Regions from separate parts of the Lysobacter sp. ESA13C genome, predicted to be linked through region 2. Evidence: riboswitches for the same ligand, from Rfam matches in the RefSeq annotation. Region 2 holds a riboswitch; the other holds the start of a gene.
The links. A riboswitch is a leader RNA that binds a small molecule or an ion and turns the genes downstream of it on or off. The one in region 2 is predicted to bind S-adenosylhomocysteine.
Positions count from the first base shown of each region.

Region 1: another riboswitch for S-adenosylhomocysteine. It lies ahead of LC490_RS00205 (hypothetical protein); the one in region 2 lies ahead of ahcY (adenosylhomocysteinase).

Region 1 covers NZ_JAHXYK010000001.1:43,387-58,840, reverse strand. The annotation lists gene LC490_RS00230 (ParA family protein) at 1-178, opposite strand, end outside; gene LC490_RS00225 (hypothetical protein) at 262-1,317, opposite strand; gene LC490_RS00220 (AEC family transporter) at 1,476-2,387, opposite strand; gene LC490_RS00215 (AAA family ATPase) at 2,733-4,223, shown strand; gene LC490_RS00210 (gamma-glutamylcyclotransferase family protein) at 4,352-4,705, opposite strand; gene LC490_RS00205 (hypothetical protein) at 4,749-5,729, opposite strand; S-adenosyl-L-homocysteine riboswitch at 5,742-5,822, opposite strand; gene ggt (gamma-glutamyltransferase) at 6,123-7,853, opposite strand; gene LC490_RS00195 (hypothetical protein) at 8,073-9,578, shown strand; gene LC490_RS00190 (ankyrin repeat domain-containing protein) at 9,739-10,512, shown strand; gene LC490_RS00185 (ATP-binding protein) at 10,938-13,784, opposite strand; gene LC490_RS00180 (EAL domain-containing response regulator) at 13,793-14,989, opposite strand; gene LC490_RS00175 (tetratricopeptide repeat protein) at 15,207-15,454, opposite strand, start outside.
Region 2 covers NZ_JAHXYK010000003.1:381,558-397,011, reverse strand. The annotation lists gene LC490_RS07845 (LysM domain-containing protein) at 1-601, opposite strand, end outside; gene LC490_RS07840 (prolyl oligopeptidase family serine peptidase) at 964-3,330, opposite strand; S-adenosyl-L-homocysteine riboswitch at 3,823-3,942, shown strand; gene ahcY (adenosylhomocysteinase) at 4,015-5,460, shown strand; gene LC490_RS07830 (hypothetical protein) at 5,867-6,643, shown strand; gene LC490_RS07825 (GNAT family N-acetyltransferase) at 6,858-7,556, opposite strand; gene metF (methylenetetrahydrofolate reductase [NAD(P)H]) at 7,711-8,535, shown strand; gene LC490_RS07815 (M12 family metallo-peptidase) at 8,784-10,052, shown strand; gene LC490_RS07810 (hypothetical protein) at 10,227-10,958, shown strand; gene LC490_RS07805 (branched-chain amino acid transaminase) at 11,063-11,977, shown strand; gene LC490_RS07800 (HAMP domain-containing sensor histidine kinase) at 12,170-13,495, opposite strand; gene LC490_RS07795 (response regulator transcription factor) at 13,500-14,183, opposite strand; gene rimK (30S ribosomal protein S6--L-glutamate ligase) at 14,766-15,454, opposite strand, start outside.

The sequences.
Region 1 (15,454 bases), on a different contig from region 2:
GCAGGACCGCGCTTTCCAGGACCGAGCGGCGCTGCGCCCAGCGGGTCGAGGAACCCTGGGGATCGGCATCGATCAAGGCCGTACGCAGGCCATCGAGGGCCGCCTGGGCGGCAAGGTGGGTGGCGATCGTGGTCTTGCCGACGCCGCCCTTCGAACTGGCCACCAGCACGGTCTTCATGCGAGCTCCCTCCGGATGGAAACCGCAGCGTACACCGGGGGTGTGGCCGGGGCCATCACGGGGTGGGGGTTGGGAGACGGCGCTCAGGAATCCGGTGGCAGCCGGCCGCTCAGAATCAACGAACGGGCGCGCGGCTGTTCGGGTAGCCAGCCCGGCGGCGGCATGCCGAGCCCGCGCCGCGCCAGTTCGGCGCGAAGGGCCGGGACCTCGCCATGCTCGCGGATGGCGTAGCTCAGCGCAGGCGACCCGATCTTTGACCATTGCGCGCGCAGCCAATGTGACTGGCGCAGGCGTTCGCGCCAATGCATGGCCTCGGGGCCGTCCTGGGACAAGCGCACCATGCGCGTGGTGCCCAGCGCCTGCGCGATCAGGCTGTCGCCATCGGCCATAAGGCTCATGACCGTACGGCAAGGCACGAGTCGATGCGAACCCGGTAGCAGGACCGTATCCGGCTCGCAGGCGCCGGCGGTGGCGCTGTACGGCGGAATCTCCATCGCGGTGGCATAGGTGGCCATGAGCGCCGGTCCCAGCGCCGATGCGGGCACACTGTCGGACAAGTGCAGCATGTTACGCAACGCCGCTTCGCTATCGCGATCGAGGGGGGGCCAACGCACCGGCTGTAATGCGCGCAAGGTCTCGCGGCTGGTGTCGGCCAGATGGTCGTCGTACCGGCTCGCCCGCGCCGCTCGGCTCAGCAGCTCCAATTGCGTTTCGTCGGTGCGTGGGGAGCTCTGTGCGGTCGCCTCCTGCTCCAGGGTGAGCAGCCAGACTGCGGCATTGTCCGGTTCGACCTGCTGCAGCCGCGCCAGCGCCGCGTGCGAGTCGCATCCGTTGCTGTCGATGCAAGTCATGGCTTCGAGCCAGGCGACCAAGGCGCGCTGGTCGGGTACTTCGCGCGCGAGCGCGAGCGAGTCACGGCGCAGCGACGGGTCGGCCGCCGAGTCGTGATCGAGCAAGGGCAACAATAAGGCGATGTCGAGGCGGTCGCGGGCTTGGCCCCGGGCAGCCAGCATGTGCAGGTGCGCCTGCAGCGCAGCGGAAATGTCTTCGCTGAGCCGGGTCATGGCGGCCGCCTTCGTCGAGGCAGGCGCTCGGTGCGAGCCCGGTTTGCCGATGAAGCCGGTTTCGCCGGTGGGCATCGGTTGAACGGCCCCTGTCGCTGCGCCGGTCTTGGCCGTCGTTGCAGCACGATCGGCGGACGATGGACTGCAGGCGCACAAAGTCGCAAGCAAGGCTGCCGACCACACGCGGCCAAGCCGGCCTCGCCCCTCGGCGCTGCGGATGCGGGCCTTAGATTTCATACGTTCGCTCCGATCGCGGCCCACAGAGGCAAGGTCAGCAGCGACAGCAGCAGGCCGTAGCCGACCATTGCGGCGGCCAGGCGCGGGGCGAGTTGGTGGGCGATGGCCAGGGCGCCGGCGGTGACCATCGGCGGCATCGCCGATTCGAGCACGGTGGTGCGGGCCATCTCGCCGTGCAGGCCGAGCAACGGCACCAGCGCCCAGGCCAGGGCCGGCATCAGCGCCAGCTTCAGGGTCAGGCCCGACAGCAGCGGCTTGAGCTCGTCGCGCGGTAGGGTCAGTTTCACCGACAGGCCGATGGTCAGCATTGCCAGCGGCAGCAGGGCGTCGGACAGGCGTTGCAGGCCGCCGGCGATCCAGCTCGGCGGTTCGGCCGGCATCACCGTGAAGCCGATCGACAAGGCCCACAGCGGCGGGAAGCGCACGATCCGGCGCAGCATGTCGGCGGCGCTGGGCCGCTGGTCGCCGCCGTAGCGCGCCAGCACCCACAGGCCGAAGGTCGACAGCATCAGGAAGGCGCCGAACTGGTCGTAGACCACTGCGTACGGCAGGGCGTGCTCGCCGATCAGGGCGCGGGTCAGCGGATAGCCGAGAAAGCTGGTGTTGCCGAGGGCGACGGTGAGCAGCAGCACCGCATGCTCGTCGCGGCGGAACTTCAGCCAGCGCGACAACGCGCCGACGCAGGGCAGGGTCGCGGCCAGCAGCAGCCATGGCACCGCGGCGATGCCGAGCAGGGCCGGTTCCAGATGCAGGCGCGGCGCATAGCGCAACACCGCTGCCGGCAGGCAGACATACAGCACGACCAGGTTCAGCGTCTGCGCGGCGTTGTCGGGCAACACGCGCGAGCGCTGGAACAGGTAACCCAGCCCCAGCATGGCCAGGACCAGGGCGAAGGCGTCGAAAGCCATGGACGGGGATCGCGAACGTCGGGTGGTAGAGCATGGTCGCGGTTGCGCGGCGCGGCCTCAAGGCGGCTTTAGGCTTAGCGGCGCTCGAGGGGGCGGGCGGTTTGGAAGCGAAGCAAGAGCGAGTCCCCTTGGCCCCCTTTTTCAAAGGGGGGAAGTGCCTCGGGTGGGAGTGCAAAGGCCCTGTGTTCGATGCGTCCTTGCTGCAGCGGCCCTGGCTGTTGCCCCCTTTGACAAAGGGGGCGAACGACCGCGCAGCGGGCGTGGGGGATTTGCGGTTGCCCGAGTTTTTCCGAGGCCGACCCATCGGCGCGCCGTATCATGTCGCGTCCACGGAAGAACGGCCCCATGAGCGAACTGCAAGACCTGACGGCGCTGATCCGCGCCAACACCGCATTGATCGTGATCGAGACCCGCGACGAGTCGCGGGTGATCGAGCTGTTCCGCCAGGTATTGATGAACGTGTGGCGGGCGCTGTACCGCTGGTCGATCACCGAAGGCCTGCGCCGGGTCGATTTCGACCGCGACGACGAAGAGACCGAGGTCGCTCCCGACATCTCCAACACTTTGCAGTCGATCCGCGACGCCGAACAGCGCGGCATCTACCTGATGTTCGATGCGCACCCCTACCTGGGCTACGCCAGCACTCAGCGCCAGCTGCGCGAGATCGTCCAGCGTCGCGGCTGCGAGCCGCACGTGCTGGTGCTGATCGGGCACAAGGTCGAGTTGCCGCCGGACCTGGAGTCGCTGGCGGTGCGCCATCAACCGAGCCTGCCGGACGCCAACGCCCTGCTCAAGTTGGTGCGCGAGGAAGCCGAGAACTACATGCGCGAGCACGGCGGGCGCCGAGTCGAGAGCGACGCCGACGCGGTCAAGCAGATCGTGCGCAACCTGCAGGGCCTGGACCCGGTCGATGCGCGCCGGATCGCGCGCCATCTGATCTTCCGCGACGGCGCGATCGGCCCGGACGACCTGCCGGAACTGGCCAAGCTCAAGTTCGAGCTGCTCAACCGTTCCGGCCACCTGCATTACGAATACGACAGTGCGCGCATGAGCGAAGTCGCCGGCGCGCGCCGGATCAAGCGTTGGATCGAGCAACGCCGCGGCGTGTTCGTCAGCGGCGATGCGCCGCCCGGGCTGGACCCGCCCAAGGGCATTCTGTTGCTCGGCGTGCAGGGCTGCGGCAAGTCGATGATCGCCAAGGCGGTCGCGGCCGGTTTCGGCGTGCCGCTGGTGCGCCTGGACTTCGGCACCCTGTACGACAAGTTCCACGGCGAGACCGAGAAGAACCTGCGCGCGGCCTTGAGTTCGGCCGAGCAGTTGTCGCCGGCGGTGCTGTGGATCGACGAGATCGAGAAAGGCCTGGCCGGCGACGGCGGCGACAACGCCGGCGGGGTGTCGCGGCGCGTGCTCGGTTATCTGTTGACCTGGATGGCCGAGCGCAAGTCGCGGCTGTTCCTGGTCGCCACCGCCAACCAGATCGAGGCCTTGCCGCCGGAACTGCTGCGCAAGGGCCGCTTCGACGAAATCTTCTTCGTCGACCTGCCGGTCGCGGAGGTGCGCGAGGAATTGTTCGCCAGCCATCTGCGCAAGCGCGCGCTGAAGCCGGAAGGTTTCGACCTGGTCGCGCTCGCCCAGGCCAGCGACGGCTTTTCCGGCGCCGAGATCGAGCAGGCCATCGTCGCGGCGATGTACGCCGCGCATGCGGCGAACACGCCCCTGGCGGATTTCCAGTTGCGCGCCGAGCTCAAGCAGACCCGGCCCTTGTCGGTGCTGATGGGCGAGCAGGTCACGGCGCTGCGCGAGTGGGCGCGCGGGCGCACGGTTGCGGCGGATTGAGGGTTCGAGGAACGAGGGCACGGCGATTGCCAGCGCTCGCGGAACCTCGCGATGTCGGTGATCGTCGCGATGGCTTCGCTATACGAAGAGCGTTTGACCGGTCGACCGATCAAACGCCGGCCGCCGCTTCAGCCACGGCGTTTCACGTAGACCCACGCGCGCCGCCCCGACGCCAGTTGGGCCTGCACGCGTTCGTACTCGTCGACTTCGTAGGCGTCGGCGTGGGCCAGTTCTTCGGCGCTGATCGCGAACACCATGCCTTCGACGCGGTCGTGCGGATCGCCGCTGGCTTCGACGATAGGGTGATAGGCCGCGCCGCTGGTGGCGACGACCTGCGCGTCTTCGATCTTCACCATCGTGCGGCGGTAACCGACCAGGGCGTCGGCCTGGCCTTCGAGCAGACGGCCGAAGGTGGCCTGCTGTACATCGGCCTGCTGCAGGGTGCCGTAGGAAAACAGGGGCTCGGTGGTTGCGGGGGGCATGCGGACTCCGTTGCGCCGCCTCGCGGCGGCGCGGTGCAGAAGCTTATCCGGCGGCGAGCGTCGCCGATTCGCCGACACTCGGCCAGCGCCGCGCCAGTTGCGCGGCGAACAACTCCGCCGCCGGGGGATACGCGGCGAGGTGCAGGAAGGGTTCGATGAACTCCAGTTCCATCAGGCGGAAGCCGTCGGCGGTCATCACTCCGTCCACGCGCACATAGGCCTGGTCGCGATAGCCCAACGCAGCCACGGCGCCGAGTGCGCGCCGGGCCGCGGCGAGAATCGCCGGGTCGGGCTCGGTCAAGCTCGCGCTGCCGCCGAAATCGGTCTGCACGCGGTAGTCGCCGGCGTCGGGTTTCTTGAGTACGGCGTGGCTGTAATGGCCGTCGAAAAACATCAGCGACCACTCGCCTTCGGTGACGATCTCGGCCATGAAGGGTTGCACCAGATATTCGAGTTCGGGCGGCAGGGCCGCCAAGGCTTCGGCGAAGGCGGCCTCGCCGACCCGACCGCGCACGGTATGCCAGGCGCCGCCGCTGACGGTCGGCTTGATCACCACTTCGCGTCCGGACATCGCCGCGACCGCGTCGGCGAGGGCGTCGCCGCGCGCCAACACGGTCGGGATGATCGCGACATCGAGGGCGGCGAGATCGAGCAAATAGCGCTTGTTGCTGTTCCAGCGCAGCAAGGGCAGTTCGTTGGCGATGGGCAGGCCGAGGGTTTCGATCTGGTCGTACCAGGCCAGGAAGTCGTCGTAGTGGCGGAAATAATCCCAGGTGGTGCGGACCAGGACGGCATCGAAGCGGGTCCAGTCCACGGCCGGGTCGTTCCAGACGCAGGCGACCGGTTCGATGCCGTGCCCGCGCAGGGCGTCGATGAGGCCGGCGTCGTCGGGATGGAACTCGGCGTAGACGGCCGAGGTGACCACGGCGAGCTGGAAGCCGTTCGGCGAGGCAGCGTGGGCGGCGCTGGTCGCGGCACCGGAATGGATGTTCGCGTCGTCGGACGCGGTATGAGAAACGGGCATGACGCCTCCATGATCGGGAGGGCGCCCTTGTCTCGGCATCGCGGATCGAGCGTGGCGGAACGCGTCGGTTCCGTCGCAGCACCCCTCGGTCCGGACTGCGGACCGGCCCTGAGAGCGATCCGCAACTGGTGCGCGGCGTTGGTTCGACGCCGCGCGAATAGTGTTCGATAGCACAGTCGGCGCTGTCAATCGCGCGGCGATGCTTTTCGGGTAGGAGCGGCGCGAGCCGCGACTGCGCAGCGACATGAGCCCACGCGGTCGCGGCTTGCGCCGCTCCTACCCTGAAGCCGCGGGGCTTTTGTAGGAGCGGCGTGAGCCGCGACTGCGTGGGCTCATGTCGCTGTGCATGTCGCGACTTACGCGCTCCTACATTCCGAGCCCGAAGCGGTTCGCTCAGTAGCCCGCGGCCTGGCCGTCCTTGCGCGATTCGCTGGCGCCGACGTAGCCGCCGTGGGGGTTGACCATGATCGCCTGGTAGCCGCCGTAAGGGCCGTGGGCGAAGCGCACGCTGTGGCCGCGGCGCATCAGCTCGCGCACGGTTTCGTAGGCGAAGCCGGTCTCCAGGTCGAGTTCGCCGCCGTCGCTCATGACCGTGGCTTGGCCGGCCGGTTCGGTGGAACCGTCGTGCTGCAGGCGCGGGGCGTCGCCGGCTTCCTGCAGGTTCATGCCGAAGTCGATCAGGTTGATGACGATCTGGGCATGGCCCTGCGGCTGCATCGCCCCGCCCATCACCCCGAACGACAGCCAGGGCTTGCCGTCCTTGGTCACGAACGCGGGAATGATGGTGTGGAACGGGCGCTTGCCCGGCGCGAACGAATTGGGATGGCCTTCCTTGAGCACGAACTGCTCGCCGCGGTCCTGGAAGATGAAGCCCAGGCCCGGCGGCGCCATGCCGCTGCCCATGCCGCGGTAGTTGGACTGGATCAGCGAGACCATCATGCCGTCGGCATCGGCGACGGTCATGTAGATGGTGTCGCCTTCGTCGAGCTCCTTCGGCGTCGCCGGCTGCACTTCGCGCAAGGCCTTGTCCATCGAGATCAGCTTGCGCCGCTGCGCGGCGTAGTCTTTGGAGATCAATTTCGCGACCGGCGATTTCGAGAACGCCGGGTCGGCGTACCAGCGCGCGCGGTCGGCGAAGGCGAGTTTCTTGGCCTCGGTGAACAGATGCAGGTGTTCGACGCTGCCGAAGCCGTAGGACTTCAGGTCGTAGGCTTCGAGCAGGTTGAGGATCTGCAGCGCGGCGATGCCCTGGCCGTTCGGCGGCAGTTCCCAGACGTCGTAGCCGCGGTAGTTGGTGCTGACTGGCTCGACCCATTCGCCGCGATGGGCGGCGAGGTCGTCGTAACTCAGGAAACCGTCGTTGGCCTTGAAGTAGGCATCGATGGTGTGGGCGATCTCGCCCTTGTAGAACGCATCGCGCCCGCCCTTCGCGATCTGCTCCAGGGTGTTGGCGAGGTTCGGATTCTTCCACATCTCGCCGGTGCGCGGGGCGCGGCCGTCGATGGTGAACTGCTCCTTGAAGCCCGGCCACTTCGACAGACGCGGCACCGAGGCGTTCCAGTAGTAGGCGATGACCTCGTGCACCGGATGGCCGTCGCGCGCATACCGGATCGCCGGCGCCAGGTTCTCGGCCATCGGCTTGCGGCCGAAGCGTTCGTGCAGGGCGAACCAGCCGTCGACCGTGCCGGGCACGGTGACCGGCAGCGGGCCGTGCGGCGGAATGTCCTTGAGCCCGCGCTTTTGGAACTCGGCCAGGGTCAGCGACTTGGGCGAACGGCCCGAGCCGTTGTAGCCGTAGAGCTTTTGGGTCTTCGGGTCCCACACGATCGCGAACAGATCGCCGCCGATGCCGTTGCCGGTCGGCTCCATCAGGCCGAGCGCGGCGTTGGCGGCGATGGCGGCATCCACCGCGCTGCCGCCGGCCTTCATCACGTCGAGCGCGATTTGGGTGGTCAGCGGGTGCGAGGTCGCGGCGATCGCGTGCGGGGCGTAGACCTCGCTGCGGGTGGCGAAGGCCTTGCCGCTGATGCGGTCGGCGGCGGGGGCGGACAGCGGCAGGCCGAGCGCGCAGGCCAGGGCGAGCAGCGCCAGGCCGCGGCGGGGCGCGGTGATCGGTCGGGACATGCGGTGCCTCTCCAGGTGAACCCCGACCATAACGCAGCCCGGCGACCGCGCGCCTGGGCCGAAGGTTGACCTCCCTCCCGCTCCCGTTCCTGCTTTGCTCCCCGATTCCCGATTCCCGATTCCCGAACCCTAGGGTCAACCCTAGCTCGGGCGCGTACCAGCTGTTTCTGCACAATCCGCGTCCATACGCTGCGTTCAAGTACCCAGGGGGTGGCCGCGATGAGCTTTCCAGAGTTCGACAGTGCGTTCCGTTTCGCCCAGTTGCCGAATCTGATCGATCACCTGCTGCACCCGCAGCCGTCCTCGCAACCCCTGCCGCAGGACACCGCACCACCGCTGACCCTGGCGAGCGCACCGGTCGAGCTGCCGTATTCGCCGCACGCGCCGGTCGACACCGCCGCGCAGGAACCCTTCAGCGAGCAGCTCTACGGCCAGCAGCCGCAGAAGGCCATCGACACCTCGCTGGCCGAGCTGTCGAGCGACGTCTACAAGACCGACGGCGCCGGCACCGCCGGCTGGACGCGTCTCACCCCCGAGCAACTGCTCGACCTCAAGGGCCCCGACGGCAAGCCGGCCGGCATCGACCCGGCCTCGCTGGAGACCGAGGGCACCGGCTTCCGCGCCGCGGTCTATACCAACAACAACGGCCAGTACGTGGTCGCCTTCGCCGGCACCAACGGCTTCAGCCCGTTCGGCGACGGCGACATCGCGAACGACGTCGGCCAGGGCCTGGGCTTCGAGACCAGTCAGTACAAGCAGGCGGTCGCCCTGGCGAAGGAAGCCGAGGCTGCGTTCGGCGACAACGTCGTGTTCACCGGCCACTCGCTCGGCGGCGGCCTGGCCTCGACCGCGGCGCTGGCCACCGGCAACACCGCGGTGACTTTCAACGCCGCCGGCCTCAGCAACGACACCTTGCGCGACCTGGGCTTCAGCCCGCACGACGCGCGCTCGCAGGCCGAGGACGGCCAGATCCGCCGCTACAACGTCGACGGCGACCCGCTGACCGGCGTGCAGCAGAGCGTCGAGGTGCTCAACGGCACGCCCGATGCGGTCGGTTACGAGCTCAACCTGAAGCATCCGGAAGGCTGGCCGAACGTGCTCAGCGCGCACGGCGCCGCGACCGTGATCGAGGCGATGAAGACCCAGACCCCGACCCCGACCGAAAGCATCGAAGGCGACGATCTCGGACTCCTCGACCGCACGGCCGAGACCGTTTCGGAAACCGCGATCGATCTGCTCGGCGACGGCGCCCAGGAGCTGATCGACCTCGGCGTCGACGCCTTCAACGTCGGCTACGATTTCGGCGGCGACCTCGACGGCGTGATCAACAACGAATACGCCGATGGCCGCTACATCGACGGCACCCTCAAGCTCACCGGCGACCTCGCCGAGGGCACCTTGAATCTGGCCGGCGACGTCGGCCGCGGCGGCTTCAACCTGGTCGGCGACGTCGCCGAAGGCAGCGGCGAACTTGCCGGCGGCCTGATCCGCGACCTCGGCGAATACGTCGGCCTCAAGGATGCCGGCGACACCCTCGGCGGCTGGATCGAGGACGGCGGCCAGATCCTCGGCGATGTCGCCGAAGGCGCCGGCGAGCTGACCGAGATCGTGTTCGATGGCCTGGGCACCGCGACCGAGGCCACCCTCGACTTCGCCGGCGATGTCGCCGAAGGCACGGTCAAGGTCCTCGACGACGTCGGCAGCTTCCTCAATCCCTTCGACTGAGGCGCGGACGCGAGCGTGGCGACGGCGTGGGCGCGCCACGGCGGCGGGCTGCGTGGTCGCGTCTGCCCGTGAACGGCACCGCCTTCTCTTATCCGCCGGCGCGGCTGCGTTACGATCCGGCCATCCGACCACGGTCGTCTTCCAGAGCAGGCGCCTAGTCATGAACTTTCCGCATCTGAACCCGCGCGGCGCGGCCTCGCGCGTGATGGCCGCCGCCATCGTGCTTATGCTGTCGGTCTGCACGGCGTGTGCAGGCCCGGGAAACCGATCGATGCAAGCCAGCGAAGTCTTCCCCGACGTGCGCAGCGCCGAACTGGCCGAGGCCGCGGCGGACGGTAATGCCGCGCGCGTGCGCGAGCTCGCCGCCGCCGGCGCCAACCCGAACGCGCGCGGCGCCAAGGGCACCACGCCGTTGCAGTGGGCGCTGTATCACCACAGCAGCGCCGGCCTGGAGGCCTTGCTGGGCGTCGGCGCCGACCCGGCGGTCGGCAGCGACGACGGCATGACCGTGATGCACCTGGCGGCGATGGCCAACGACCCGCGTTACCTGCGGGTGCTGCTGGATCGCGGCGCCAACCCGGACACCCCGAACACCGTCACTCAGGCCACCCCGCTCGCGGCGGCGCTGATGGGCGAGCGCGCCGACAACTTCAAGGCCCTGCTTGCCGCCGGCGCCAAGCCCGACCTGGCCGACCGCATGGGCAACACCCCGTTGCACCAGGCCGCCAAGGTCAACGAATTCGGCCATGCCCTGACCTTGTTGCAGGCCGGCGCGAGCCCGAACGCCCGCAACGTGCAGGGCGCGAGTTTTCAGCGTTTCATGTTCATGACCCCAGAGAAGGTCCTCAACGGCCAGACCCGCCGCGACCGCGAAGCGGTGATCGAATGGCTGCGCGAGCACCAAATCCCGATCGAGGATGCGCAGGCGAAGTAGGGCGTTGGGGTAACAGCAACAGTAACGGCAACAGCAACAGCAACAGCAACAGCAAATCCCCCGCGCTGTAGACACGAGCGACCCCGGCGCTGCGCCGGGCGCCGCCCCCTTTGTCAAAGGGGGCGAATCAACACGCTTGTTCGGAAGGTCTTGAGGCGATCGTCGCTGCCGGTGCAACGGCAACGGCAAATCCCCTGCGCTGTAGGCACGAGAGACTTCGGCGTTGCGCCGGGCGCGGCCCCTTTGTCAAAGGGGCGAGTCAACACGCTTGGTCGAAAGGTGTAGAGGCGATCGTCGCTGCGGCTGCGCCTATCGCTGCCGCCGCCCGCGCCGCACCCGCCGCAACTGCTGTTCCCCCCTTTGGAAAAGGGGGGCAGGGGGGATTTGCTCTTGGCGTTCTCATCCGGCCCAGCGCCACGCTCGATTCAGCGCGGCAGTCGCCGCAAACGCTCGAGCGCGGTTTCCAATTCGCTGAGCACCGCCAGCAACGATGCCCAGTCTTCGTCGTGCGCGGCCTGCTCGACGGCCTGCGCGGCCTCGCCGAGTTCGTGGGCTCCGATGAGGGCCGCGGCGCCCTTGATGCGATGGGCCTGACGGCGCACGCCGGCGAGGTCGCCTTGCGTGCGCGCATTCTGCAACTCGGCCAGGTCTTGGCGAGTGACGACGAGGAAGTCGTCGAGCACCTCGGCGGTATCGCTGCCGCTGTCGCTCAGCAGGTGCTGCAGCACCTCGCCGTCGAGTACGCGTGCGCGTTCGTCGCTCGCCAGCGCCGGCGAGGTGCCCGGCGGCGGCACGGTGTGCGGCAACCAGCGCTGCAGGGTGGCGGCCAGGCGCGCGACCGCGACCGGCTTGACCAGGTAGTCGTCCATGCCTGCGGCCTGGCAGGCCTCGGCTTCGCCTTTCAAGGCCGACGCGGTCAGGGCGACGATCGGGGTGCGCGGCAGGCCGTCGCGCGTTTCCTGTTCGCGCACCGCGCGAGCCAAGCCGTAGCCGTCCAGGCCGGGCATGTGCACGTCCGACAGCAGCAGCGCATAGCGCCCGCTGCGCCAGCGCTGCAGACCTTCCTGGCCGCTGCTGGCGGATTCGCTGGCATACCCGGCGAGGGCGAGCTGGCGCGCGATCACCAACCGGTTGGTCGGGTGGTCGTCGATCAGCAGGATCAGGCTGCGTTCGTGCTCGGCGGTGGCGAGGTCGGGCAGCGGGCGCGCGACCAGTGCCGTCGCCTCGGCGTCGCCGAGCATCGAGGCGCGCAGTTCCGAAACCGGCGCCCGCGCCAGGGCGACGCGCAAGCGCATGCTCGTGCCAACGCCGGGCGCGCTTTCCATCGTCACATCGCCGCCCATCAGTACCGCCAGGCGCCGGCAGATCGCCAGGCCGAGGCCGGTGCCGCCGTAGCGGCGGGTGGTGTCGCCGTCGGCCTGACTGAAAGGTTCGAACAAACGCTGTTGTTGCTCGGCGCTGACGCCGATGCCGGTGTCGCTGACGCGCAGACACAAGGCATCGCGGGCTTCGTCGTCGCCGTCGGCGGGGACCGGACCGAGGTATTCGAGCGCGACCTCGATGCTGCCGCGCTCGGTGAACTTGACCGCGTTGGAGAGGAAATTGCCGAGGATCTGGCGCAGGCGCAGGGCGTCGGCGTAGTGCGCCGGGGCGATGCCGGCGTCGATTCGGCAGTTTAAGGTCACGCCGCGGCTGGCGGCGGCCCCGACGAAGCCGGCCATCGTGCTGCGCACCAGCGCCGGCAGGTCGACCGCCTCGGTGACGATCTCCAGGCGTCCGGCTTCGATCTTGGAGAAGTCGAGGATGCCGCCGATGATCTGCAGCAGCGATTGCGACGACTGCTCGATCACGTCGAGGGCGCGGCGTTGCTCGGCGTCCAGGCGCGAATGCGCGAGCACCTCGATCATGCCGGTGACGCCGATCATCGGGGTGCGGATCTCGTGGCTCATCGCCGCCAGGAACGAGGACTTGGCGCGGTTGGCGTCCTGGGCGCGCGCTTCGCTGGCGCGCAGTTCGCGTTCGAGCCGCTTGAGCGCGCTCAGGTCGGCGGCGATCAGCAGCAGGCCCGGTGCGTCTTCGTCTTCGTGGGTGGCCGACACTGCGACCAGCGCCGGCACCCAGGTGCCGTTGCGGTGGCGCAGGCGGGTTTCGCGCGGCGCGGCGTTGGCCAGGGCGAGCTCGCGCAAGGCGGTCCAGTCGGCGCGTACGCTTTGGCCGGTCTGCGCGCTCAACTCGCTCGCCAAGGCCTGTAAGGCGCGCGGTTCGAACACGGTGTGCAGGCGTTCGTGGCCGATCACCTCCCGCGCGCTGACCCCGAGCAGGCGTTCGGCGAAGGGATTGACCAGGGTCAGGCAGCCCTCGCCGTCGACGGCGAGGATGGCGATCTGCGCCGAATCCAACAGCGAACGCTGGAAGCGCTCGCGCTGCTCGAGTTCTGCGCGGGTGCGTTCGTTGCGGATCAACTGCCCGGTCAGTTCGGTCTCGAAGCCGAGCACGTCGCGGCGCATGTCGATGAAGGCCTGCATGACCGCGCCGAGTTCGCCGGCTGGCAGCTCGCCGGGCTCGGCGGTGTAGTCGTGCTCGCGCATGCGCCGCGCCAGCCAGGTCAGGCGGTCGATGCCGCGCGAGGCGTTGCGCAGGATGCGCCGGCCGATCAGCGCCGCGGTGGCCAGGGCGAACAGCGACAGGGCGATGCGGATCAGGCTGACCCGTTCGCTGCGGACGATGTCGGCGCGCACCACGCTGTCGGCCTGGACCAGCTTGAGGTCGGACAGCAGTTGCAGGCGTTGGGTCAGCGGGTCGATCGCCGGGTACAGGCGTTTGTCGGCGAATTGGCCCAGTGCGCGGATGTCGCGATGGCGCAATATCGCGCGCAGCTCGGCCGCGGCGGCGTCGGCGGTGCGGCGGGCCTGTGCGGCGGCGAGCAACTGCGCGCGCTCCTCGGCCGAATGCGGCAAGGCCTGCAGGCGCGGCCAGGCCTGGTCGACGCGACGCTGCGCGCTGTCGACGCGTTGCAGGCCTTCGTCCCAGTCGACCAGATAGTTGCGTACGCGGAAAGTGGTGTCGACCACGTCCAGGCCGTAGCCGTCGGACACGGTCTTGATCAGGCGCAGGCCGAGCAGGGCGTCGTCCTGCAAGGTCTGCAGGGTGCGGCGCGCGCGGTACTGCTCGATCTCGTCGATCACCAGCACGCTGGCGCCGGTGAGCAGGAACAGGCCGAACAGCCCCCACAACTGGTGGCGGATGCTGAAGCGGTCGAGCCAGGCGAACACCGCGCGCCTCAATGTTCGGGCCGACGCCAGCGGCCGAGCAGGGCCGGCAACTCTTCGCCGGGCACCGCGTCGCCGATCAGCCGGCCCTGGGCGATCGCGCAGCCCAGCTCGGCCAGCATCTGCCAGTCCTCGACCGTTTCCACGCCTTCGGCGACCGCGTCCAGGCCGAGCTTGCGCGCCAGATCGAGGCTGGCCTCGACCACCGCGCGCTTGCGCGGCTGCTGGCTGGCGCCGGCGATGAATTCCTGGTCGATCTTCAATTCGGTGAACGGCACCTGCGAGAGTTGCGACAGCGACGACCAGCCGGTGCCGAAGTCGTCGATCGACAGGCCGAAGCCCTTCAGGCGCAGGCGCGCGAGCACGCCGAGGCCGCGCGCGGCGTCGGCGATCAGCGAGCTTTCGGTGAGTTCGAGCACGACCTCGGCCGGGTCGACGCCGGCCTCGCGGACGATGCGCTGATAGCGATCGGCGGCGCCGGCATCGTCGAGGGTCGAGGCGGAGACGTTGACCGACAGTTTCAGGCGCAGCCCGCTGCGGTCCCACTGGCGTTTCCAGCGGCAGGCCTGGGCGAGCATCTGTTCGGTGAGTTCGTCGACCAGGTCTTCGCTTTCCAGCAACGGCAGGAAATGCTGCGGCAGCACCACGCGGCCGTCGCTGCGGGGCCAGCGCGCCAACGCCTCGACGCCGATCGCCCGCCCATTGCCGAGTTCGACCTGCGGTTGGAACCACGGCACGATCTCGCCGGCGGCCAGGGCCGCGCGCAGGCTGTCGAGGCCGATCTCGCCGGGGTCGTCGTCGGCGACGGTGGCGGCGACCAGTTCCAGGCCGGCCAGGGCCTGGGAGAGTTTGCTCCGGGTCAGCGGTTTGGGCACCGCCTCCAGCACGCGCAGGCCGCAGGCGCGGGCCATGGTCTGGACGGTGTGCAGCAGGGCGGCGTCGAGCGCGCTGACCACCAGGATCGCGCGAGCCAGATGTTCGCGGGCGAGGTGGTCGATGAATTCGATGCCGTCCATGCCCGGCATGTCCAGGTCGACCAGCACCACGTCCGGCACCTGCGCCAGCGAGCGCAGCAGGCGCAGTGCGGAGGCGCCGTCGCCGGCCTCGTGCAGGCGGGCGACGCCGAGTTCGGACAGCAGGCGCAGCGCCATGCGGCGTTGGAAGCCGTGGTCTTCGACCACCACAACGCTCAGTAGCGAAAGGGACATCCGATCCTCGGCTGCGACGGCGCATCGACAGACCGACGTCGTCGAGCGAACGCGCGGCTGTGGACGGCCGACTGTAGCCGTGTAAGGAGTCCAACGGAAACAACGGCGACGAACGGTCGCGGTGGCGGAGTCGGCCACAAAAAAGCGGCGCGGCATCACGCCGCGCCGCTGCTTTCGCGCAGGCCGGGCGAGGCGCCCGGCGCGGTCTTGCGCGGCCTTACGGCCAGCGCGGCGGGTTCTCGGCCCAGGCCTGTTGCACCTGGGCGAGGGTGGCGCGGTCGCTGTCACGCCACGCCGGCAGCAGCTCGGCGTAACGCGAGCTGTTGCGCCACAGGTCCGGCTCGCTGCGCACCGCGGCGGCATACCACTCCACCGCTTCGTCCTTGCGTCCCAACGACCACAGCGCGACCGCGTAGGTCGGCGGCATCCATGCGGCGCTGACGTTGCGCGCGCCGTGCAGGGTCA
Region 2 (15,454 bases):
GCAGGATCACCTTGTAGCGGGCGCGGAACCCCGCGCCGACCGACACCTCGGCTTCCAGTTGTCCGCTGCGGACCTCGGCATGGGTTTTGTTGACGTTGGCGCCGGTCACGGTGAACTCGGTCTTGCCCTCCTTCACGACCCAACCGATTTCCAGCGACGATTCGGCGCTGATCTTGAATCCGACCTGGCTGGAGCCCTCCACGGCGGCCTCGTTCGTTACCGTGACCTTGGTGGCGTTGTCGCCCGGGTTGTAACCGATCTTCACCGAACCCATGCCGGCGGTGAATTCGCTGTTGGTCGTGCCATGGCTGGCTTCGTAAGGGCTCTCCATAGGCTCGGCCGTCACGCTCATAGGCGCAGCCGGGATCCGCAACGTGTCGCCGTAGAAGATCGGGTCTGCGCGGCCGCTCTGCTGCGCTTCATCGAGGCGCCATTTGTCCTGGAACAGCTCAGGATTGGCCGCTCGCAGCGCTTGCGGGGTAACGCCGTACTGGTCCGCTATCGCAGGAAGGGTCTCGCCGTGCGCGACCTGATGCGTGGTCGGCTCGGTCTGCGGCGTAACCGAGGGGACGTAGCCGAGCTGGGATGCGGACAGGTGCATGGGCGCCTCGAAAACCGGATGGAGGAATACGGCGAAGCGCGCGATGCGCGGCTCCGGCGTGGCGCCAGAGTGCAACGGCAGGGTTCGCGATCCTTGTCCTGGGATCGCGCATCGGCACTGATCCCGATATCGGAACAGCATCGTGCTCATTCGAGGCTAGTGCCGTCGTTCTCCGGCGCTGCTCGGGCGTAATCGGCCTCGATCGTTCAAAAGGAATTGGCTCTTGCCTGCGTGCGGCAGCGCCAAGCGGACCCAGCGCTTGCGACGCAATGCCCGATCGCCCCGTGCAAACAGAAACGGAGCGCAATGCGCCCCGTTCCGTCCCGCTCGTTGCCGTCGCGGCCTTGCCGATACGGCAAGGCCTACTTCGAAGCCGCCGGCTTGTCCGGCGCGGACTTCGCGCCAGCGGTCTTGGGCCTCGCCGCTTCGGGCTTGGCGTTCTTCACATACCGATCGAGCCAGCGGTTGGTCTCGGCCAGCATGTGCAGGATCGATTCGCGCGCGCGGTAGCCGTGGCTTTCGTTCGGCAGCATCACCAGGCGCGCCTTGCCGCCGAGGCCCTTGATCGCGGCGAACAGGCGCTCGCTCTGGATCGGGAAGGTGCCAGAGTTGTTGTCCTGCTCGCCGTGGATCAACAGCAGCGGGTCCTTGATCTTGTCGGCGTAGTTGAACGGCGACATGGCCTGGTAAGTCGATTCGGCCTGCCAGTAGTTGCGCTCCTCGGCCTGGAAGCCGAACGGGGTCAGGGTGCGGTTGTAGGCACCGCTGCGGGCGATGCCGGCCTTGAACAAGCGCGTGTGGGCGAGCAGGTTCGCGGTCATGAAGGCACCGTAGGAATGGCCGCTGACCGCGATGCGCTCGCGGTCGGCAACGCCGCGGCGCACCACTTCGTCGACCGCGGCTTGCGCACTCGAGGTCAACTGCTCGATGTAGGTGTCGTTGGGCTCGCGCTCGCCTTCGCCGACGATCGGCATCGACGGGTTGTCGAGCACGGCATAACCCATCGCCAGGTACGGCAGCGGGCCCCAGAAACTGACCGCGTTGAAGCGATAAGGCGAACCAGTGACCTGGCTGGCCGCAGCGGCCGATTTGAACTCGGCCGGATAGGCGTACATCAACAGCGGCAGCGGGCCGTCGCGCTTGGCGTCGAAACCCGGCGGCAGGTACAGGTCGGCGGTCAGCTCGACGCCGTCGCTGCGCTTATAGCGGATCTGCTCTTTCTTGATGTCCTTGAGCTGCGGCGTCGGATGCGCGAAACGGGTCAGCGCCACCGGCGCGGCGTCGCTCGCGCTGAGATCGCGCAGGTACAGATTGCCCGGCTCGGTCGGCGCCTCGCGCAGGGTCAGCAGGCGCTTACCCTGATCGTCGAGCACGACCTGCGGCGCTTCGTAGTACGGCGCCTGCGAATGGAATAGCCGCGTCCGCTGTTTGTCGGCCAGGTCGTAGCGGTCGAGAAACGGCCGGTCGCCTTCCGGCGAAGCGCCCTGGCCGATATAGAACAGGCTGGCGCCGTCGGCCGTGGTCAGAAGGCGGCGCTGGCCGTTCGCGTCGCGCATGCTGACCGGCTCGCCGGGGTCGTTGTAACGGTCTTCACTGAGCCCCTCGAACACCAGCTCCGGCGCGCGATCGCCGTGGTCCGGCGCGATCCGCCATTGCCGGGTCTGCCGGGTCTTCCACCAGAACTCGTCGACCAGCGCCAGATCGCCGCGCCCCCAATGCGCACCGGCGTAACGCGCGCCCAGACGCATCAGCGTCTGCGGCGGACGCTCGAACGGCGCGGCCTGCATCATCACCGCATCGCGGATATCGGTCTTGCGCGCCGGGTCGCCACCATCCTGGGCCTCGGCCCAGACCAGGGTCGCCGGCGCATCACTGCGCCAGGCGATCTCGCGCACGCCGGTCGGCACCGCGTCGTTGCCGGTCGGCAAGCCGTCGACCAGGGGCAAGCGCGCGATTTCGTGCTCGAACTTGCCGTCCGGCGCCAACACTTCGATGCGGTGGCCGAACATCGACACCGGCACCTGATAGGAGAACGGCCGCTCGACCCGCGTCGCCAGAACGTGGCGGCCGTCGGGCGACGGCGTCGCCGCCAGGTACAACTGCGGCGCACCGGCGCGGACCACGGCACCGGCCAGGTCGACGGTGGCGAGCTGCGAGCGCAGGTAGTACTCGAACACGCGCGCATCGCTCTCGTTGCGCAACAAGTCCTGATAGGTGCGGATCTGCCGCACCGTCGCGCTGATTTCGGTTTCCTGCACCGCCGGCCCGGTCGGCGTGGCGTTCATCGGCGGCGCTTCGCCCTGCCCTTCGGGCTGCAACTGCACCAACAGGCGGCGGCTGTCGGGCATCCAGGCATAGCCGCGCCCGGACACGGTATTGAGGCCGGACACCAGCTTGTGCGCGCGGCGCTGCTCGACTTCGACCAACCACAGCTCGTTGGCGCCGCTGGCGCTGTCGACGCGGTTGAAGGCGATCCAGCGCTGGTCGGGCGACCATTCCAGGGTCGCCAACGACAGCGGCGCCGGCAGACCTTCCACATTCAGACTTTTACCGCTGGCGATATCGAGCAGGCTCAGGCCCGTGCCGAAGGCGAAGCGGCTCTGCGCCCGCGTGCGCGGATGAATGCGCAGGCCGGCGAGTTTGAGTTCGGGTTGCGCGACCACTTCGATGCCGGGCAACGACGGGGTCTGCACCAGGGCGACCCGATCGCGCTTCGGGCTGGTGAACATCTGCGGCGGCCGCGGCGCATCTACGATGGCCTGCAAGGCCTTCGGCGGCAGCTGATAACCGCTGACGGGCGCGGTCTGCGCGGTCGCCGCCAGCGGCAGCAGGAGCAGCAACACACCTGGCCAACTCAGGGCCCGGGATAGCGGCTTCAGGGAGGACCGGCCGTCGTGGCCGGTGCGTCGCGCGAGTGGGTTCATGCTCGATCCGATCGGTAAGTGAAGAAAACTTCGAAGCGCCGCTGCCCGGCCGGCGCTTGTGCCGGCCGGTGCGGATGCGCTTGCGCCTGGGGCGCCCCGGCCGAGCTTAGCCCGCCGCCGTGCCCGCCGGCCTATCCCATTGGGTCTGTTCCGGGCCTGCCTGGGCCAGACCGGCAACCCGGCCGAAAAGCAGGCCGGAACCGGGCCGCCTCGGTTCCGCGATGAACGTCATATTCAGGCGCATCCGCCTCGGCGCCGTGCGACGGTCATGGGCGCCGCGATATACTGCGCGCTCAGCCCGCCGAGGGGCGCTGCGACCGTCATCCGCGGATCTTTCCGCAAAGCCCGTACCCGCTACGGACTTCCAGAATGACGGCCAGGCTCGGCGAGGCGTAGTCCCAACGGCGCCCGGTTTGAGCGATCGCTTTCGAGCGATGACTCGCCGGACCCGGCATCCGCCGGCTCCCTAAAGAACTGGAGCGACACACCATGAACGCAGTACCCAAGACCTTCTCGACCGAAGGCGACTACAAGGTTGCCGACATCTCCCTGGCCGATTGGGGCCGCAAGGAAATCGACATCGCCGAGCACGAAATGCCGGGCCTGATGTCGATCCGCAAGAAGTACGCCGCCGCGCAATCGCTGAAGGGCGTGCGCGTGACCGGCTCGCTGCACATGACCATCCAGACCGCGGTGCTGATCGAGACCCTGCGCGACCTCGGCGCCGACGTGCGCTGGGCTTCGTGCAACATCTTCTCGACCCAGGACCACGCCGCCGCCGCGATCGCCGCCAGCGGCACCCCGGTGTTCGCCTGGAAGGGCGAGTCGCTGGAAGAGTATTGGGACTGCACCCTCGAAGCCCTGACCTTCCCGGGCGACGGCGCGGTCAAGTTCCGCGGCCCGGAGCTGGTCGTCGACGACGGCGGCGACGTCACCCTGCTGATCCACAAGGGCTACGAGCTCGAAAACGGCGACGGCTGGGTCAACACCCCGTCGGGCAACCACGAAGAACAGGTCATCAAGAACCTGCTCAAGCGCGTGCACGCCGAGCGCCCGGGCTTCTGGCACGAAGTGGTCAAGCATTGGAAGGGCGTCTCCGAAGAAACCACCACCGGCGTGCACCGCCTGTACCAGCTCGCCGAAGCCGGCTCGCTGCTGGTCCCGGCGATCAACGTCAACGACTCGGTCACCAAGTCGAAGTTCGACAACCTCTACGGCTGCCGCGAATCGCTGGCCGACGGCCTCAAGCGCGCGATGGACGTGATGCTGGCCGGCAAGGTCGCGGTGGTCTGCGGTTACGGCGACGTCGGCAAGGGCTCGGCTCACTCGTTGCGCGCTTACGGCGCCCGCGTCGTGGTCACCGAGATCGACCCGATCAACGCCCTGCAGGCGGCGATGGAAGGCTTCGAGGTCAACACCGTCGAGAGCACCCTCGGCCGCGGCGACATCTACGTCACCACGACCGGCAACAAGGACGTGCTGACCCTGGCCCACATGCAGCAGATGAAGGATCAGGCCATCGTCTGCAACATCGGCCACTTCGACAACGAGATCCAGGTCGATGCGCTGGCCGCGTCGGGCGCCAAGCGCCTGAACATCAAGCCGCAGGTCGACAAGTACACCTTCGCCGGTGGCAACTCGATCTTCCTGCTGGCCGAAGGCCGCCTGGTCAACCTTGGCTGCGCCACCGGCCACCCGAGCTTCGTCATGTCCAACTCGTTCGCCAACCAGACCCTGGCGCAGATCGAGCTGTGGGCGAACAAGGAAACCTACGAAGCGAAGGTCTACATCCTGCCGAAGAAGCTCGACGAAGAAGTCGCGCGTCTGCACCTGGAAAAGATCGGCGTGAAGCTGACCACCCTGACCGACGAGCAGGCCAAGTACCTGGGCGTCTCGGTCGACGGCCCGTACAAGCCGGATCACTACCGCTATTGATCGACCCCGCCGCGAGGCGGATCGATGCGACACGGGAAACGGGCGCTTCGGCGCCCGTTTTCTTTTTGTGCGGAGCTGCTTCAGGGCCGTGCGATCGAATGGGTTACGTCGTCTTGTGTCCAGCCAGGCTGCGCCGAAGTGGCGCCGCCGACCGCGGCGTCGCGGTCGCGGCTTGCGCCGCTCCTACCCTTGGATGCGCGGCTTTTGGGTAGGAGCGGCGCAAGCCGCGACCACGCTGCGGCACGAGCGATGCATCGACCCGACGACCGCGTGGAATATGCCGCATGAGGCTGCCGGATCCATCGAAGCTGAACCGGCAAATCGCTGACTCACCTAGGGTCCTACCGAGGCTGGCAGGCGCAATCGCGGCCGTTAGGCTGGCGGTGAAATCCTGCAGGAGCGCGCCATGATCCGCCCCATCGACGGCCCGTCGTTTCCGAGCTACACCCCGCCCGCCAACGATCCGGCGCCGGTCGAGGTCGGCACCCCGGCTTACTACGAACAGCGCCTCGCCGACTTCCAGGCGCGCAACCCGGGCGTGGAGCCGCCGGACTATTACCTGGGCTACGGCGACAAGTACATGGAACGGTTCGCCTCACTGGACCGCACCGACCTGTCGCCGGAAGGGCTGGAATGGCGCGACAAGACCACCCTCGCCCTGCAGACGGCGATCGAGGATTACCGCATCCGCGACCCGCAAGGCTTCGCCGATCTGGAACGCGACCCGGATGCCTTCCGCCGCTTCGCTTTCGCCAGCCACCCCGACGCCTATGTCGATTCGGGCCTGTACGGCCTGTCCGTCCAGGACCTGACGGTGATCGCGCTGACCCCGGACATCGGCGACGTGCTCAACCAGGAAGGCATCGACCAGACCAAGATCACCATCGGCAAACTGGAACCCGAGGACGTGCCGGAAATCCTCGGCGACACCGGCGTGCAATACCTGCGCGATGCAGGTCCCTTCGCCTTTACCCCACTGGGGCCGTCGCTCGCCGTCGGCAAACAGGGCGAACGCCTGTTCGACCGCCTCACCGAACAATCCTGGTTCCCGAACATCACCGACCTGCCGCCAGTAGGCCTGCCAGACCTGAATCTCGATCTGTTGCCGGACGTGAGCCTGCCGGACATCGATCTGCCCGATATCGATCTGCCCGACGATATCCCTGGTATTCCAGGGATCTGAACGTTCCACGGATGAGCAGGAATAGCTCCGCGGGCCGCAGCATCGTCGCCTCGGTTCGCGCCGCTCCTGCCCCAAAGCTACACATCCAAGGGTAGGAGCGGCGCAAGCCGCGACACGCCGCTGCACTGCGGAGGCATCGATCAAGCAAGCCCGCGTCACATTGCGGCTTTCACCCGAACGATAGGCAAGCGCGGCAACCGGCAAACGCCGGTGCCTATAGCCGCCTCAACGACCAAAACGGAATATCCCGCCGCAGGCGATAGCCGTTGCGTTCGTACAGCCCGACCGCGCGCGGGTTTTCGTGGCTGACGTGCAGAAAAGGAATACGCCCGCGGGCGTGGTTGTCGTTGGACAGGAACCGCAGCAGGCGCCGCGCATGGCCGTGACCGTTGAAGTCCGGGTGGGTGCAGACCGCGCTGATCTCGGTGTAGGCGTCCGTGCCCATGCGTTCGCCGATCATCGCCGCAAGGCGGCCGTCGCGGTAGATGCCGAAGTAGCGGCCCAGCGCCATCGTGTGCGGGCGGAAATAATGCGGATACACCAGGGCGGTCAGCGCAAGCACGTCGCCGCGCTGGCGTTCGCCGAGTTCGACGATGTCGGGTGCATCGTCCGTCGCCGGGTCTTCGGCGATAGGCGCCTCGCAGATCATCTGGGCCAGGTCGGCGAGGTGTTTGAGCTCCCAGCCGGCCGGGATCGCCGGCGCGCGGTCGAGCAGCAACACGTTGTCCTGCGCCGGCACCAGTTCGGCCAGTGCGGCCCCGGCGTCGGCGCCCTCCTCGGCTACCCCCATGAACGGGGCGATCTGCGCCGGGTAGCGCGCCAACGGCCCGGCGCTCAGCGCCAGCGAGGCGTGACGGCTGCGCAGGGACGACCAGATCGGGTTATCGAGGACGTGGGGCTGGCTGTCGCTCATCGGATCGCACTCATCGGCTCGCACTCGTCGGCAGGGCCCGCTCGTCGCGGTAACGGCCCCAGTTTAGGCAAGCGCCAGCCCGGGGCGGGAGCCTTGTTCCATTCATCGCGATAGAGAGATATTATCCAGACACCCACCATCGTGCGACTCGCCCATGCTGCCGATCAGCTTCGAGTTCTACCCGCCCAAGACCGACGAGCAGCGCACTCAGTTGGACCGTTCCGCGGCCAAGCTCAGACCCTACTCGCCGAACTACGTGTCCTGCACCTTCGGCGCCGGCGGCTCGACCCTGAGTTACACCCCCGACACGATCCAGCGCCTGCGCGAGAAGCACCGCCTCGATGCCGCGCCGCATTTGTCCTGCGTGGGCGGCACGCGCGCGGAAATCCGCGAGCTGCTGGCGCGCTACCGCGAACTCGGTTGCCGCCGCCTGGTCACGCTGCGCGGCGACCTGCCCTCGGGCATGGCCAGCGCCGGCGACCTGCGTTACGCCAACGAGCTGGTCGAGTTCATCCGCGCCGAGACCGGCGACCATTTCCACATCGAAGTCGCGGCCTATCCGGAAACCCATCCGCAGGCGCGCGATGCGCTGTCGGACCTGGAGAATTTCAAGCGCAAGGTCCGCGCCGGCGCCGACGGCGCGATCACCCAGTACTTCTACAACCCCGACGCCTACTTCCGTTTCGTCGACGACGTGCGCGCGGCCGGCATCGACATCCCGATCGTGCCGGGCATCATGCCGATCTCGAACTTCAGCCAGCTGCGGCGCTTTTCCGACCTGTGCGGGGCCGAGATCCCGCGCTGGATCGGCCAGCGCATGCAGGCCTATGGCGACGACGCCGACAGCGTGCGCGAATTCGGCGCCGACGTGGTCGCGCAACTGTGCAGCCGCCTGATCGAAGGCGGCGCGCCGGGCCTGCACTTCTACACGCTCAACCTCGCCAAGCCGACCCTGACGGTGTTGTCGCGCATCGCCTGAAGCATTCAGGCACCTGAAAGCGCAAGTGCAGGCGTCAAGAGACGACGTTGCGCACCGAGTGCTTATGGCGAATTGCTAAGGCAGGTCTCATCTCCGACTTGTCCGACGACAAGTTCGGTCTTGAGCGGCGAGACGGCGCGGTAGCTCACTGCCAGCAGGACGCATCGCCACGACGGGCGATGCCCTCGCGACCGCCGTCGGGGCCCCGTGCCCCGACGCGCAGCGGTCCTCACTGGAGAGAGCGCATCATGTCCGCACGCAAGTTGCTGCCGTTGAACCTCGCCATCGCTCTGTCGCTCGGCCTCGCCGGCGCCGCCTCGGCCGCCGAACCGGCCCCGCTGTTCGCTTCGCCTGCCGTCAGTCAGGTACGCAGCGCCAATACCGATACCGCTTACCAGGCCGTCAAGGCCGAGCGCGCCGCGGTCAAGGTCGACCTGGTCCGCGCCAACACCGCACAGATCACCGAAAACCAGCAGGAACTGCTGCTCAACCTCGCACCCGGCGTCAGTCTCAAGGCACACAAGCTGCAGGCCGAGCGCAAGTCCGACGGCGTGGTGATCTGGCAGGGCCTGGTCGGCGACCCGAAGACCCAGCTCAAGCGCATCAACCAGTTCACCGGTGCCGAACTCATCGGCGATCCGGAGGAATCGGCCACCATCGTGCGCCAGGGCGATCAGATGTCCGGCACGGTGCGCAGCGGCGGCAAGCTCTACCGCATCGATCCGCTCAAGAACGGCGGCCACACCATCAGCCTGATCGACGAATCGCTGATGCCGCCGGATCACCCGGCCTCGGGTTATACCGCCAAGCCCATCGTGCCCTTCCTCAACGACCCCAAGTTCAATGAGGCCGCCGCCGGCGAGAAGGCACCGGTCACCGTGCGCGTCATGGTGGTCTACACCCAGGCGGCCGCGAATGCGGTCGGCAACATCACCACCAAGTCCAACCTGGCGATCACCGAGAGCAACCAGAGCTTCGCCAACAGCGCGGTCAACGTACGCTTCGTGTTGGCCGGCAACTACACCAACAGCTATGTCAGCGCCGGCTTCGACACCGACCTGAGCCGCTTCCGCGGCACCAGCGACGGTTATCTCGACGGCTACCACGCCACCCGCAACACCATCGCCGCCGACGTCAACGTGTTGATCATCACCGACCCGGCGTACTGCGGCCTGGGCTATCTGAACTCGAACGCGGCCAGCGCCTTCAGCGTGGTCGGCAACACCTGCATGACCGGCTACTACAGCTTCGCCCACGAAATCGGCCACAACTTCGGCGCGCACCACGACCCCAGCAACGGCAACAACACCGCCTACGCCTACGGTCACGGTTACTGGGCGCCGAACAAGACCTGGCGCACCATCATGGCCTACAACTGCGGCTCCAACTGCCCGCGTCTGAACTACTGGTCCAACCCCAACATCACCTACAACGGCGTGCCGATGGGCACCGCGGCGAAGAGCAACAACGCCCGCGTGCTCAACGAACGCGCCGCCACCGTGGGTGCGTTCCGCTGATCGCCGTCTAGGCGACAACCGCAAGGGCGCAGCCTGCGGGCTGCGTCCCTGCCGACGCCGCGGCGATCCGGCCGCGGCGTTCGCGGCGCGATGCGCCGCCGACCGATGTGCCCGCGGCATCCTTTCGGCATCGCCGCACTGTCCCTGGCCGGCCCTCGGCGCTAGTCTTCGCCGATGCCTTCGTTCGCCCGACTCTGTCTGTTCCTGTCGTTGACCGCCCTGTGGGCCGTGGCGACGCTGTACCCGGGCACCGCCGCGGCGCAGATCCGCCGCTGCACCGATACCCACGGCAACTCGGTCTACACCGATCGCGACTGCGCCTCGGTCGGCGGCGTCGACCGCCTGCCGCGCGGCGCCGCCGCCCAGCAAAAGCAGCAGCAGGCCTACGTCGGCGGTTGCGCGCGCAATCTGCGCGACCTGATCGGGCTGATCACCAGCGCGATCGACGCCCGCGACAGCAACCGTCTGGCCGCGGTCTATCACTGGACCGGCATGTCCGGCGACCAGGGCTATGCGGTATTGCAGCGGCTCGACGCGATCGCCCAGCGCCCCTTGCTCGACATCGCACCGATCCTGTCGTCGCCGGCACCGCCGCCGTCCGAACCCAGCGGCGCCGCCTGGACCACCCTGCCGCCGGCCGCGGCGAACGCGGCCACCGCGCCGCTGCCGCCCATCCCGGCACCGGCGACGCCGCTGGGCAGCCCCGCCGGCGCCGCCACGGCCGATGCGAGCGACGCCGCGAGCGAAGACACGCCCTCCGCGCCGGCGCCCGCAGCGCACGCCCCGCAACGGCGCACGCCGGTGGCGCTGCGCCTGGAGCAAACCATGGCCAATGGGGTGACGCCGTCGCGCACCGTATTCGGCCTCTACCGCCACTTCGGCTGCTGGTGGATCCGCGGCGGCTGAGCCTTGCGCCCGGCTCCGCATGGCGTCCATACGCCGCTCGATTGGGCCTGAACCGGGCAGGCAGGGCACAATAGGGGTTTCCTCACCCACCACGGAAGCCGACGATGCAATACCCCGAATGGATCTGGCACAACGGTGCGATCAAGCGCTGGGCCGAAGCAACCACCCACGTCATGTCGCACGCGCTGCACTACGGTTCGTCCGTATTCGAGGGCATTCGCACCTACGACACGCCGCAGGGTCCGGTGATCTTCCGCCTCAACGACCACAACACCCGGTTGTTCGCCTCGGCGAAGATCTACGACATGGGCATCCCCTACACGGTCGAGCAGATCAACCAGGCCTGCCATGAAGTGATCAAGGCCAACGGCAACACCACCGACTATCTGCGTCCGGTCGCCTACCGCGGTCTCGGCGGCTTCGGCCTGTCGGCCGACACCCCGACCGACGTCGCCGTGGCGACCTGGAAGATGGGCCAGTACCTCGGCGCCAGCGTGCTCGAGGAAGGCATCGACGCCTGCGTGTCGAGCTGGCAGCGCTTCGCGCCGAACACCATCCCGGCCGGCGCCAAGGCCGGCGGCAACTACCTGTCCGGCCAGTTGGTCGCGCGCGAGGCGCGTCGCCTGGGCTTCGGCGAAGGTATCGCCCTGGCCTCGACCGGCCTGCTCTCGGAAGGCGCGGGCGAAAACCTGTTCCTGGTGTTCAACGGCGCCCTGCACACCACGCCGGTCAGCGCCGCCCTGCTCAACGGCCTGACCCGCAACACCATCATCACCCTCGCCCGCGACGTCGGCATCGAAGTGATCGAACGCGACCTGCCGCGCGAATACCTCTACCTGTGCGACGAGTTGTTCATGTGCGGCACCGCCGCCGAGATCACCCCGATCCGTTCGGTCGACGGCCGCCAGGTCGGCAGCGGCCGCCGCGGCCCGGTCACCGAGCGCATCCAGGAGCTGTTCTTCGGCCTGTTCAACGGCAAGACGGCGGATAAGTACGGCTGGCTCGAAGCCGTCGCTTAAAGCCGGGAATCGGGAATGGGGATTCGGGAGTCGTAAGAGCGGTTCGCCGCAAGCCCGAAGCCCCATCACCGCACGACGAAAACAAAACGCCCGGCTTCGACGAAGCCGGGCGTTTTGGTTTTTGCTTTGACGATTCCCGATTCCCGATTCCCGATTCCCGATTCCCGATTCCCGAATCACCAATCCCGGCTCTCAGAAAGTGAGCGTCGCCACCACGCCCCTGACCTCGCCGGGTTTGACCCGCACGTCCCAACCGTAGAGTTCGCACAGCCGGCGCACGATCGACAGGCCGATGCCGCCGCCTTGCGAGTGGCCGGCATGGGTGCCGCGGTAGCCGCGCTCGAACAGCTTGGCCGCATCCTCGGCGCTGAGGCCGGGGCCGGAATCGATGACCTCGACCGTTCGCGGGTGCAGGCGCACCACTACTTCGCCCTGGGTCGTGTACTTGACCGCATTGCCGATCAGGTTGCCCAGCGCCACCGCGACCGCCGCTTCCGGGGCGTCGACGACCAGGCCCTGCTCGCCTTCGATGCGCAGGGTCAACGGCTTGCCACCGAGCTGGGCGCGGTGGGCGTCGAGCAGTTGCTCCGCCAGCCGCGCGATGTCGGTGGAGCCGTGCCCGCGCTCGTTGCGCGACAACAGCAGCAAGGCGCTGATCAGATCGGTGCATTGCTGTTCGGCACGCTGAATACGCAACAATCGATTGCGAGTCTTGTCCTCGATGTCCGGCCGCGACAGCAACAGCTCGACCGCGCCCTTGATCACCGCCAGCGGCGTGCGCAGCTCATGGCTGACGTCGGCGTTGAACTCGCGGTCGCGCTGGACCACGTTGGTCAGGCGCTCGGCGTAATCGTCCAGGGCCTCGGCGAGCTGGCCGACTTCGTCGTCGGGGAAGTGCGCGGCCAAGGCCTCGGCTTGGGAACTGCGGCCGGAGCGCTTGAGCCGGTTGGCCAGCTCCGACACCGGGCTCATCACGCGCGAGGCCGCCCACAGGCCGACCAGCAGCGAGAACAAGGTAAACACCGGTACCGACAAATAGATCGCGCGATTGAACTGCGCCTCGCTGAGCGCGCCCTGGCTCATGTCGTAGGCCAGGAAGAACCATTCCGTCGGCGTCTTGCGCACCCCGAGCTTGTACGAGAACGGGCTGCCGTCGGGGTCCTTGCCCTGGATGTTGTGAATTCCGTCGGGCAAGGTGTACCAGTCGGGTTGCTCGATGCGCACTCTTTCGAAGCTGTCGCTTTTGTATACGCGCAACCACATCTGCTGGAACGGCACCTCCGGCTTCAAATTCGGCGCCGAGTAATACTGTCGCGCGTATTCGTCGATGTTCCGATTCACCACGTCGGCGACGAGTTCGTTCTCGACCCGCGTGCGCGTCCAGTTGGTCGCGAACGCGAACATCGCCGTCAGGCCGAAGCCCAGCAGTACGAAGGACAGGACGATACGGCTGCGCAACCGCCGCCGGTAGCGCTTCTTTTTCTTCAGCCGCGCCGCGGAAGGATCCTCTGCAGCCACGCGATCAACCGTTGCTTTCGGGCGCTGCGATGCGGTAGCCGATGCCGTGGCGGGTCTGGATCAACGGCGTCTCGAACGGCTTGTCGACCACCGCGCGCAAACCGTGGATGTGCACGCGCAGGCTGTCGGAGTCGGGCAGTTCTTCGCCCCACACGCGGGTTTCCAGCTCCTGGCGCGTGACCACCGCCGGCGAAGCTTCCATCAGCGCCTGCAGGATCTTCAGCGCGGTCGGGTTGAGCTGCAGCAGCTTGCCCTGGCGGCGCACTTCCAGGGTGTCGAGGTTGTATTCCAGATCGGCGGCGTTGAGCACGCGGGTCTGCACGCCGCGGCCGCGGCGCGACAGGGCGTTGAGGCGGACCTCGACTTCCTGCAGGGCGAACGGCTTGATCAGATAGTCGTCGGCGCCGGAATCGAAACCGGCGAGCTTGTTGTCGAGGCTGTCGCGCGCGGTCAGCATCAGCACCGGAGTCTGCTTGCGCGCTTCGTTGCGCAGCTTGCGGCAGACCTCCAGGCCGTCGAGACCGGGCAGGTTCAGATCGAGGACGATGGCGTCGAAGTCGTGCACGACCGCCAGGTGCAGTCCGGTGATGCCGTCGGCGGCGAAATCCACCGTGTGGCCGCGGTCTTCGAGGAAGTCGCCGAGGTTGGCGGCGATGTCCTGGTTGTCTTCGATCACGAGTATGCGCATGTGCTCTTCCCAGTGGGTTGGCGTTCGACCGTGCTAAGACGTCCGAGGTTCCGTATTCGTGGGCCGCTGTGCGATGCGCAGCGGCGGCAAGCGACCGATTCTGCCAGAGCGTATGTAAAGTGAACGGAAAAGGTGAACAGGGGCTGGGCCGCCGTTCAAACGCCGCGGCACCGGCCTAGGCCGAAAGTCATGGCTCGCCCGGCAGCGCCAACATACGGAAAACGCCGGAAAAGACCGCAAAAAACAAAGGCCCAGACGCGGGGCCACCGCGCCTGGGCCAAAAGGGTATTGCCCCGATTACCGTAACCTGCTTCCGACCAGATCCCTATCCGTAACGTTCTGACGAGGAGCGTGACTTGGAGGAGCGGCAGTGCTGCGGTCCGGGTAACGCTACGCGGATTTCGATTAAACCGTCGTTAAAAACAATGTTAAAAAATAATTAAATACAACCTGAAGTTGTCATCTTGAGGGCCCGGCCCTTCCGCGCCGGGGAGGCGCCGTTCGGCGGATCGCCGGCAGATGACCTGCCAGGCTTGCCATTCTCCTCGGCCGGCCCGCTCCGGGGCCCGGCCGGACGCCTGTTCAGCGTCTCGTGGCGGTGCGACGCCCGGTCCCCAGCTTCAGCTGACCGGCCACGTGCTCGATGATTTCCCCGGCCACGTCGACCCCGCTGGCCTCCTCGATGCCCTCCAGACCCGGCGAGGCGTTGACCTCCAGCACCAGGGGGCCGCGGACCGAGCGGATCAGGTCGACGCCGGCCACGCCCAGGCCGAGCACGCGGGCGGCGCGGACCGCCACCTCCTGCTCGGCCGTGCTGGCGCGCACGCCCTTGGCGGTGCCGCCGCGGTGCAGGTTGGAACGGAAGTCGCCCTTCGGCGCCTGCCGCTTCATCGCCGCAACCACCCTGCCGCCGACCACGAAGCAGCGCAGGTCGGCGCCCTTGGCCTCGGCGACGAACTCCTGAACCAGGAAATTCGCATACAGCCCGCGCAGCGCTTCGATCACGCCCTTCGACGCCGACAGTTTCTCGGTCAGCATCACCCCGGCGCCCTGGGTGCCTTCGTTGAGCTTGATCACGTGCGGCGGCGGGCCGAGCATCGACAGCAGGTCGGCGGTGTCGTCGGGGTTGTCGCCGAACACCGTCGCCGGCAGGCCGATGCGCTCGGCGGCCAGCAGTTGATGGCTGCGCAGCTTGTCGCGCGCGCGCAGGATCGCGTCGGAGGTGTTCGGGGTGTAGGTGTCCATGAGCTCGAACTGACGCAGGACCGCCG